DNA from 3 places in the Butyricicoccus porcorum genome. Region 2 is predicted to be linked to each of the others. Evidence: predicted binding sites of a transcription regulator. Region 2 holds the regulator's gene; each other region holds the start of a gene.

Region 1 (3,277 bases), 630 kb from region 2:
TCCGCGGAGATTTGTGAGGATCTGTGGGTACCCAATCCGCCGTCCAGTGATCTGGCCTGCGCCGGTGCGACCATTCTCTTCAATCTGTCCGCTTCGGATGAAATCATCGGCAAAGCGGCATACCGCCGCAATCTGGTTTGCATGCAGTCCGGCCGCGGCCTGTGCGGTTATATTTACTGCGATGCAGGCCAGGGCGAGTCATCCACGGACCTGGTGTTTGCCGCACACAATATCATTGCGGAAAATGGCACGCTGCTGGCACAGTCGCCGCGGTTTGCCACCGGTCTGACGATTTCGGAAATCGATGTCACACGTCTGACTTATGAGCGCCGCCGTCAGAATACCTTCCGGGAAGGCTATGTTTCCCGTGTCTGGTTTGATATGGAGCTGCGCGAGACCGAGCTGACCCGTCCGATTGCACAGACACCGTTCGTGCCGTCAGACAAGGGCGACCTCGCTGCACGCTGCGAAGAAATTCTGACGCTTCAGGCAACCGGCCTTGCGACACGCGTGCGCCATGCGCATGCGAAGACGGCAGTCGTCGGACTATCCGGCGGATTGGATTCCGCACTTGCGCTCATCGTCACGGTTCATGCATTTGATCTGCTCGGACGCGACCGCAGGGACATCATTGCCGTTACGATGCCGTGCTTCGGCACGACCAGCCGCACGAAGAACAATGCGCTGACCCTGGCCGCAGCGTATGGCACAACCTGCAAGACGATTGAAATCGGTGCATCGGTCACGCAGCACTTCATCGACATCGGCCACGATATGGAAGACCACAGCGTCACGTTTGAAAACGGCCAGGCGCGTGAGCGCACCCAGGTGCTGATGGATCTGGCGAACAAGACCGGCGGCATGGTCATTGGTACGGGCGACCTGTCCGAGCTGGCACTCGGCTGGGCAACCTACAACGGCGATCACATGTCGATGTACGGCGTCAACAGCTCGATTCCGAAGACGCTGGTGCGTTATCTGACCGCGTATGAAGCGGACCGGGCGGGCGGTGAGACCGGGCGCGTGCTGCGCGATGTGCTCGCAACACCGGTTTCCCCGGAGCTGCTGCCGCCGAAGGACGGCGAAATCTCGCAGAAGACCGAGGAGCTGGTCGGCCCCTACGAGCTGCATGATTTTTTCCTGTATTATCTGCTGCGCTTTGGCATGGAGCCGAAGAAGATTTTCCGCATGGCAAAGCAGGCGTTTGCGGGCGTGTACGACGATGCCACCATCAAAAAATGGCTGACGACATTTGTCCGCCGCTTCTTTATCCAGCAGTTCAAGCGTTCCTGCCTGCCGGATGGCCCGAAGGTCGGTACGGTCACACTGTCGCCGCGCGGCGACTGGCGTATGCCGTCAGATGCCGTCAGCGCGCTGTGGATGGAACAGTGTGAGCAGCTGTAAACAGAAAAATGCGCGATTTGCGGCGGGATGTGCCACTGACACATTCCGCCGCTTTTTTCACGCTTTGAACACTATTTGTATATTTTGCACGAAAGATTTGTTAAATCATTAACAAATTGTCAATAAGTATGAAAAAAGATGGGTAAGTTCTTGTTAAATTGATTCTTTTATACAAAATAAATGGGTGAAATTCTTGACAAACCCTTGCGAATGAATATAATATTTATCGTATACATGTGTGTGTGTATATGTATTAACCCACATTCCATGAAATGCAGCGTGCATTTTGGCGTAAAGCCAGATCGCCCGGATGCTCGCATGTATTCATATTTTGGAATTCATTTTTTTGGGAGGTTTACTGGTATGGATTTTAGGCTTACAAAAGAGCAGGCAATGGTTCAGAAGATGTGCCGTGAATTCGCGGTCAACGAAATTGAGCCGATTGCCGCAGAAATCGACGAGCAGGAGCGTTATCCGCATGAGACCGTCGAGAAGATGCGCAAATATGGCCTGATGGGCATTCAGTTCCCGAAGGAGCTCGGCGGCTCCGGCGGCGACACCATCTGCTACACGATTGCAATCGAAGAAGCATCCCGCTTCTGCGGCACCACTGGCTGTATCATTTCCTCGCACGCTACCCTGTGCGCATGGCCGATTTATAAGTACGGCACGCCGGAGCAGAAGGAAAAGTGGCTCCGCCCGCTCATCAGCAGCACCAAGACCGGTGCATTCGGCCTGACCGAGCCGAACGCAGGTACCGACGCTGCGGGCCAGCAGACTGTTGCTGAGAAGCAGGAGGACGGCTCCTACATCGTCAACGGCTCCAAGGTATTCATCACCGGCGGCGGCGTTGCAAGCACCTACGTTATCTTCGCGATGACCGATAAGAGCAAGGGCACCCGCGGCATTTCCGCATTCATCGTTGATAAGGACGACCCGGGCTTCTCCATCGGCAAGATCGAGCATAAGATGGGCATCCGCGGTTCCCAGACCGCTGAGCTGGTATTTGAAGACATGCACCTGCCGGCAGACCGTCTGCTGGGCAAGGAAGGCCAGGGCTTCAAGATCGCTATGACCACCCTCGACGGCGGCCGTATCGGCATCGCTTCCCAGGCACTCGGCATTGCGCAGGGCGCACTGGATCAGGCTGTTCAGTACATGAAGGAGCGCGTTCAGTTCGGCAAAACCCTGTCCAAGTTCCAGGGCCTGCAGTGGATGATCGCTGACATGGAGACCCAGGTTGAGGCTGCCCGCCTGCTGGTTCGCCGCGCTGCATTCAACGAGGATCATGGCCTGCCGTATAACAAGGAAGCTGCTATGGCTAAGCTGTTCGCTGCTGAGACCGCTATGGACGTTACCACCAAGGCACTTCAGATCTTCGGCGGTTACGGTTACATCCGTGAGTACCCGCTGGAGCGCATGATGCGCGATGCCAAGATCACCGAGATCTACGAGGGCACTTCCCAGGTACAGCGCATGGTAATCGCAAACAACGTACTCGGCAAGTAAGAATAGGGAGGATTACAGTATTATGAAAGTTATCGTATGCGTAAAGCAGGTTCCGGATACCTCTGGTAAGGTTGCTGTCAAGCCGGACGGCACCCTGGACCGCGCTTCTATGGCTGCTATCATCAACCCGGACGATAAGAACGCAATCGAAGCAGCTCTGACCCTGAAGGATCAGACCGGCTGCAAGGTTATTGTTGTCACCATGGGTCCTCCCCCGGCAGAAGGCATGCTGCGTGAAATCCTGGCAATGGGCGCAGACGAAGCAGTTCTGGTATCCGGCCGTGAATTCGGCGGTTCCGACACCTTCGCTACCTCCCAGATCCTGGCAGCAGCAGTGAACAAGATCGGCGTAGAGTCCGATGAC
Region 2 (3,277 bases):
GCTCCACTTTTGTGGCATACGGGCAGATTTGCAGGATTTCCCAATTTGGCATGCACAAAGAGAAAAAATTTTCTCCAGGAAATGGCAGCACCGTCAGTATGGGCGGAACGGGCAGCAATACAGGAAAGTACATCGCATACCGTATCCCACCCGAACAGGCGGCAGACAGGGGAAAATGCTCTTCTGCGCCGCTCCGATACAGACAGGAGGAATAATCCGTCATGGAAAAGATTAAAATGACTACACCGCTCGTCGAGATGGACGGCGACGAAATGACCCGTGTCATCTGGAAGATGATTAAGGACGAGCTGCTCTGTCCGTTTATCGACCTGAAGACTGAGTATTACGATCTGGGTCTGGAATACCGCAATAAGACCAACGATCAGGTTACGGTCGACTCTGCGGAGGCCACCAAGAAGTACGGCGTTTCCGTCAAGTGTGCAACCATCACGCCGAATGCGGCACGCATGGACGAGTATAACCTGAAGGAGATGTGGAAGAGCCCGAACGGCACCATCCGCGCCATCCTCGACGGCACTGTGTTCCGTGCGCCGATTCTGGTCAAGGGCATTGAACCGTATGTCAAGAACTGGGTTAAGCCGATTACGATTGCACGTCATGCTTACGGCGACGTATACAAGGGCTCTGAGATGAAGATTCCGGGCCCGGGCAAAGTTGAGCTGGTTTATACCGCTGAAGATGGCAGCGAGACCCGCGAGCTGGTACACAACTTTGCAGGCTCCGGCATTGTACAGGGCATGCACAACCTGACCTCCTCCATCGAGAGCTTTGCGAGAAGCTGTTTCAACTTTGCAGTTGATACAAAGCAGAATCTGTGGTTTGCAACCAAGGACACCATTTCCAAGAAGTATGACCACACGTTTAAGGACATCTTCCAGGAAATCTATGACACCGAGTACAAGGAGAAGTTCGAGGAGCTCGGTCTGGAATATTTCTACACTCTGATCGACGATGCCGTTGCCCGCGTCATTCGCTCCAACGGCGGCTACATCTGGGCGTGCAAGAACTACGACGGCGACGTCATGAGCGACATGCTCGCAACTGCATACGGCTCCCTGTCCATGATGACCTCTGTTCTGGTTTCCCCGAAGGGCGTCTATGAATATGAGGCAGCGCATGGCACCGTACAGCGCCATTATTACAAGCACCTGAAGGGCGAGGAAACCTCGACCAATTCCATCGCAACCATCTTTGCCTGGACGGGCGCACTGCGCAAGCGCGGCGAGCTGGACGGCCTGCCGGAATTGTCTGCATTTGCTGACAAGCTCGAAAAGGCTTGCATTGACACCGTAGAATCTGGTAAGATGACAAAAGACCTCGCGCTGATTACCACGCTCGAGGATGTCACCCCACTCAATACGGAAGGCTTCATCAAGGCTGTTCGTGAAACTCTGGAAGCCTCCCTTTGATTAATAAAGGAACTCAGGAGGATTATCCGTGGAAAACGCAAAGCATGTATCCAAGGCAGTCATAAGCCGTCTGCCGCGCTATTACCGCACACTTCGCCAGCTGGCAAATGAAGGAGTCGGACGAATTTCGTCCAAGGATCTGGCAGCGCAGATGGATTTGACTGCGTCGCAGATCCGGCAGGATCTGAGCTGCTTCGGTGGCTTCGGTCAGCAGGGCTACGGATACAGTGTGGACAAGCTGATTGTCGAGCTGGAACGCATTCTCGGCGTCGCCGGCAGTCAGCGCGCCATCCTGCTGGGGGTGGGCAATCTCGGCCGCGCCCTGCTTCGCAATTTTGACTTTTCTTTCTGCGGCGTCCGCCCAATTGCAGCATTTGACACAGCTGCGGAGGTCATTGGCCGCGATTTCCGCGGCATTCCGGTGCATGCGCTGCATGACCTGGAGCTGTTCTGTGAGCGTGAGCGTCCGGATATCGCGGTGCTGTGCGTTCCGGCCGACCAGGCACAGTTGGTCTCCGAGCGCCTGGTGCGCTGTGGTGTGCGCGGCATCTGGAATTTCTCCAATGTGTCGCTGCGTCAGGATCATCTCGGCGTTCCGGTGGAAAATGTGCATTTTTCCGATTCACTGATGAAGCTGTGTTATCACATGAAGGCGACGGATCCGTTTGAGTTCGGCGAATAACACGGGAAACAGATACAGCCCGTTCCGCTTTGGCGGGGCGGGCTGATCTTTTTGGAAAAAACTTCGCTTTGCCTGCACCTCCGGCCTGTCCACCCAATACTATGAGAATGAAATTATGAAACAGGAGGAATTTGTTATGTGCAACAATTCGTGTGGCTTCGGCGGTTTTGACTGCTGCTGGATTATCATCCTGATCCTGATCTTCTGCTGCGGCGGCGGTTCGTTCGGCTGGGGCGGCAATGGCGGCTGCAATGGCGGCAATTCCTGTGACTGCTGCTAAGAGATTTCCGTTTTTCACGCGGATGGCAGCGCATGGCGTTGCATCCCGTGGGGGAATGTGTTAAAATAAAAAGAAAAAAGTAACAGGAGAGATCATATATGGCAAAAACGCCGTTCCGTGAAGAAAAACCGTACCGCAAGTGGCACCGCATCGCATTTTATGTGCTGATGGCAGGAATTGCCATGATCGTCATCTCATGCGTGATCTGTTTTGCAACGCAGGATGCAAACAACCTGATTGCAAACCGTCTGGGCTATGCTGCCATTCTCTGTGTGGTTGTATTTTATGCCATCAACATGGTCAAATGGCGCTGCCCGAACTGCCATAAGCCGCTGCCGCTGATCGGCCCGGTGCTCGAATGCCGGTACTGCAAACGTTCGTTTATGGACAGCAAGGGAAATCAGGTCTGGTAAGGCACTTCTGAAAACGGAAAATGCGGTATGGCTTCGGCTGTACCGCATTTTTTTGTACTCCTGCAAAAAATGTTCCTTGACTTTTTGCCACAGCATGTGCGAAAATAAAGATACCGTGTAGCACAAAGATGTATTTGGTTATCGCAAAGCGTGTAATATCCGAGTTCGGATATTATGCGCTTTTTTCTTTGCATGCAAGGCGGGGATTCACATTATATTGCGCATTGTGCGCAGGAGGAGATACATATGCCGAAGACAAAGACACAGGGCATCATTTTCGGGCTGATTATGTCGTATGCGATGGCATACGGCATGGAGGTCTACAACATCGCTATCAAGATGGGCTTTAACCTGTCGGCGGGCGGATTCAGCAACATGACCGACATCGTGTTCTGGGAGGCGTTTAAGGAAGCGCTGTACATGGGCGTGTTCGTCTTTCTGTTTTCCAATCTGTGGGGCAATCGACTGGGCG
Region 3 (3,277 bases), 1.1 Mb from region 2:
GGGAATGGATATGCTTGGCATTGTTTTGGTAGAGCCGGAGATCCCACAGAATACCGGCAATATTGCGCGTACCTGTGCCGTCACCGGCTGCACACTGCATCTGGTTGGGCCGCTCGGCTTTGAAATTACGGACAGACAGCTCAAACGCGCCGGTCTGGATTACTGGCATCTGCTCGATGTGCGATATTACGATTCACTGGACGAATTCTGGGAGAAAAACCCCGACGGCACGTATTTTTATGCCACCAGCAAGGGAACCCAGCGTTATACTGACGTCACATATCCGCCGGACGCCTATCTGCTGTTCGGAAAGGAGACGAAGGGTCTGCCGGAGGCCATGCTGGCGGAGCACCCGGAGCGCTGTGTGCGCATTCCGATGCGCGAGGGTGCGCGGTGCCTCAATCTGTCCAACAGCGCGGCTGTGTTGGTCTATGAGGCGTTGCGGCAGAATGACTTTGAAGGGCTGGTCAGCGCAGGACCGTTTCCGGAGATTTGAGAGGTAGCACAAAATGGAAAAAATTTGCATTTTCACAGATTCGACGTCCGATCTGCCGCACGAGCAGGCGGAACGCTGGAATATTGATATCGTCCCAATTCAGATTCAGGCGAACGGGAAGACCTACCGCGAGTATTATGACATCACGCCGGAGGAATATTGGAAGCTCCTGCTGGAGAGCGACGAGATACCGCAGACGTCGCAGATCAAAATGGAGGATCTGATGGCGCAGTACAAAAAGGCGAAGGCGGAGGGCTGCACGCACTGTGTCGGCGTCATCATCAACGGTGCAGGCTCCGGCTCCTATCAGACCGCGAACATTGTCCGCGACATGTTTTATGAGGAATGCGGGCAAGATATGGTGATCGAGCTGATCGATTCCGAGAGCTACACCTATATGTACGGCAATGTCGTTATCGAGGGCGCAAAGCTGCGCGAGGCGGGCGCATCGTTTGACGAGATTGTGCGCACCATGCGCCACAGCATCAAGTGCATGGAGGCATATCTCGGCGTGTACAGCCTGCGCCACCTCAAGAAGAGCGGACGCATTTCCGGCGGCACGGCGTTCGTCGGCGAAGCGCTCGGTCTGCGCCCGATTTCGCTCGTGCGCGCAGGCTCGGTTGATGTGTGCACGAAGGTGCGCGGCGACAAAAATGTCGTGCCGAAGCTGGTCGAGCTGGCGAAGAAGGAGGCGGTCGATCCCGCAGGACAGACGGCCTATGTGGTCTATGCGGCTGTGCCGGAGGAGCAGATTGCGCTTGCCGAGAAGCTGATGCTGGAGGCAGGCTTCGGCTCTGTCGAGCGCTATCCGATTGGTATGGCGGTTACGACAAATGCCGGCCCGCAGTCGATTGCAGTCATTTTTCGCGGAAAACCGCGCGACTGACCCGCAGCTCAGCTGAAAAAATCGCCGGATTGGGCATTTTTTAACAAAAGCATCTTGAAAACTACGCCGCAAGACGGTATAATTTTTGGGTGGAAACGCGCATATTTGCTGCTTTCCACGTATGACAGTACGTTGTTCCAGTTAATAAGGAGTGTTATACAATGGACTACAATAAGAAGAGTGTCGTAGACATCGACGTAAATGGCAAGAAGGTACTTCTGCGCTGTGACTTTAATGTTCCGATGGCAAAGGACGGAAGCGGCGTCATCACCGATGACAAGCGCATCCGTGCAGCCCTGCCGACCATCCAGTATCTGCTGGATAACAATGCGGCAGTTATCGCATGCTCGCACATGGGCAAGCCGAAGGGCGAGTGGAAGCCTGAGCTGTCCATGGCTCCCGTCGCAGCACGCCTGAGCGAGCTGCTGGGCAAGGAAGTCATCCTGGCGAAGGACATCGTCGGCGAGGACGCAAAGGCAAAGGCTGCAGCTCTCCAGCCGGGACAGATCCTGCTGCTCGAAAACCTGCGCTATGACAACGGCGAGACCAAGAACGATCCGGCATTTGCAAAGGCACTGGCTGACCTGGCCGGTGAGGGCGGCGTTTACGTTTCCGACGCGTTCGGCACCGTACACCGCGCACATGCTTCCACCGCAGGCGTTGCCGCTTACCTGCCGGCAGTTTCCGGCTTCCTGATCCAGAAGGAGCTGGAGATCATCGGCGGCGCACTGGCAGCTCCGAAGCGTCCGCTGGTCGCAATCCTGGGTGGCTCCAAGGTTTCGTCCAAGATCGGCGTCATCAACAACCTGCTTGAAATCGCTGATACCATTATCATCGGCGGCGGCATGGCATACACCTTCTCCGCAGCACAGGGCGGCAAGATCGGCGATTCCCTGCTCGAGGAAGACTGGAAGGGCTATGCGCTCGAGATGATCGAGAAGGCAAACGCAAAGGGCGTCAAGCTCCTGCTGCCGGTTGACACCGTGATTGCGGACAAGTTCGCAGCAGACGCAGACAGCAAGGTTGTCGCTGCCGGCGAAATCCCGGACGGCTGGCAGGGCCTGGACATCGGCCCGAAGACCGTTGAGGCATACTGCGATGCAGTTGCTGACGCAGGCACCGTCATCTGGAATGGCCCGATGGGCGTATTTGAGTTCGAGAAGTTCGCAGTCGGCACCAAGGCAGTTGCAGAGGCTCTGAGCAAGACCGATGCGATCACCATCATCGGCGGCGGCGATTCCGCAGCAGCCGTTCAGCAGCTGGGCTACGCGGACAAGATGACCCATATCTCCACCGGCGGCGGCGCTTCGCTGGAGTTCATGGAAGGCAAGGTTCTCCCGGGCATCGCATGCCTCGAGGACAAGTAAGTTTTCGTTCAGTCCGTCCCTGCAGCTGCGCGCCGCAGGGACGCTGAGATATAAAACGTTTCGGCACCTGTTGCCGATCAAAAAAGGATTTTTCTAGGAAGGGGAAAACCAATATGAATCGCAGATATCGCAAGACTATTATCGCTGGTAACTGGAAGATGAACATGACCCCGAGCCAGGCAAAGGCTCTGATCGAAGAGCTCAAGCCGCTGGTCAGCAAGGTCAAGTGGTGTGAGATGGTACTGTGCGTACCGTACGTAGACATCCCGACCGCTGTCAAGGCTGCAAAGGGCTCCAAGATTGCCATCGGCGCTGAGAACATGCACTTTGAGCCGAAGGGCGCTTACACCGGCGAGGTTTCCGCTGACATGCTGAAGGAATGCGGTGTCAAGTACGTTATCATCGGCCATTCCGAGCGCCGTCAGTACTTCGCAGAGACCGACGAGACCGTCAACAAGAAGGTCAAGGTCGCTCTGGAGAACGGCTTCCGCCCGATCGTCTGTGTCGGCGAGTCCCTGGACGAGCGCG

The links. Region 2 encodes Rex, which represses fermentation and respiration genes when NADH is low (regulators of the CRP and FNR family bind a similar motif). Its sites were predicted from a motif close to ATTGTTAANNNNTTAACAAT; they were not measured.
Region 1: the regulator Rex is predicted to act here: its motif matches at 1,501-1,520, upstream of ACLM7Z_RS04380 (acyl-CoA dehydrogenase).
Region 3: the regulator Rex is predicted to act here: its motif matches at 1,411-1,430, upstream of ACLM7Z_RS01980 (phosphoglycerate kinase).

What each region holds. Positions count from the first base shown of each region.
Region 1 covers NZ_CP178353.1:901,360-904,636, forward strand. Annotated here, with positions in the region: gene ACLM7Z_RS04375 (NAD(+) synthase) at 1-1,404, shown strand, start outside; gene ACLM7Z_RS04380 (acyl-CoA dehydrogenase) at 1,768-2,913, shown strand; gene acrB (acryloyl-CoA reductase electron transfer subunit gamma) at 2,936-3,277, shown strand, end outside.
Region 2 covers NZ_CP178353.1:1,532,001-1,535,277, forward strand. Annotated here, with positions in the region: gene ACLM7Z_RS07460 (NADP-dependent isocitrate dehydrogenase) at 222-1,430, shown strand; gene ACLM7Z_RS07465 (redox-sensing transcriptional repressor Rex) at 1,459-2,112, shown strand; gene ACLM7Z_RS07470 (hypothetical protein) at 2,249-2,392, shown strand; gene ACLM7Z_RS07475 (DUF2614 family zinc ribbon-containing protein) at 2,491-2,805, shown strand; gene ACLM7Z_RS07480 (hypothetical protein) at 3,052-3,277, shown strand, end outside.
Region 3 covers NZ_CP178353.1:432,357-435,633, reverse strand. Annotated here, with positions in the region: gene trmL (tRNA (uridine(34)/cytosine(34)/5-carboxymethylaminomethyluridine(34)-2'-O)-methyltransferase TrmL) at 11-496, shown strand; gene ACLM7Z_RS01985 (DegV family protein) at 510-1,382, shown strand; gene ACLM7Z_RS01980 (phosphoglycerate kinase) at 1,544-2,749, shown strand; gene tpiA (triose-phosphate isomerase) at 2,863-3,277, shown strand, end outside.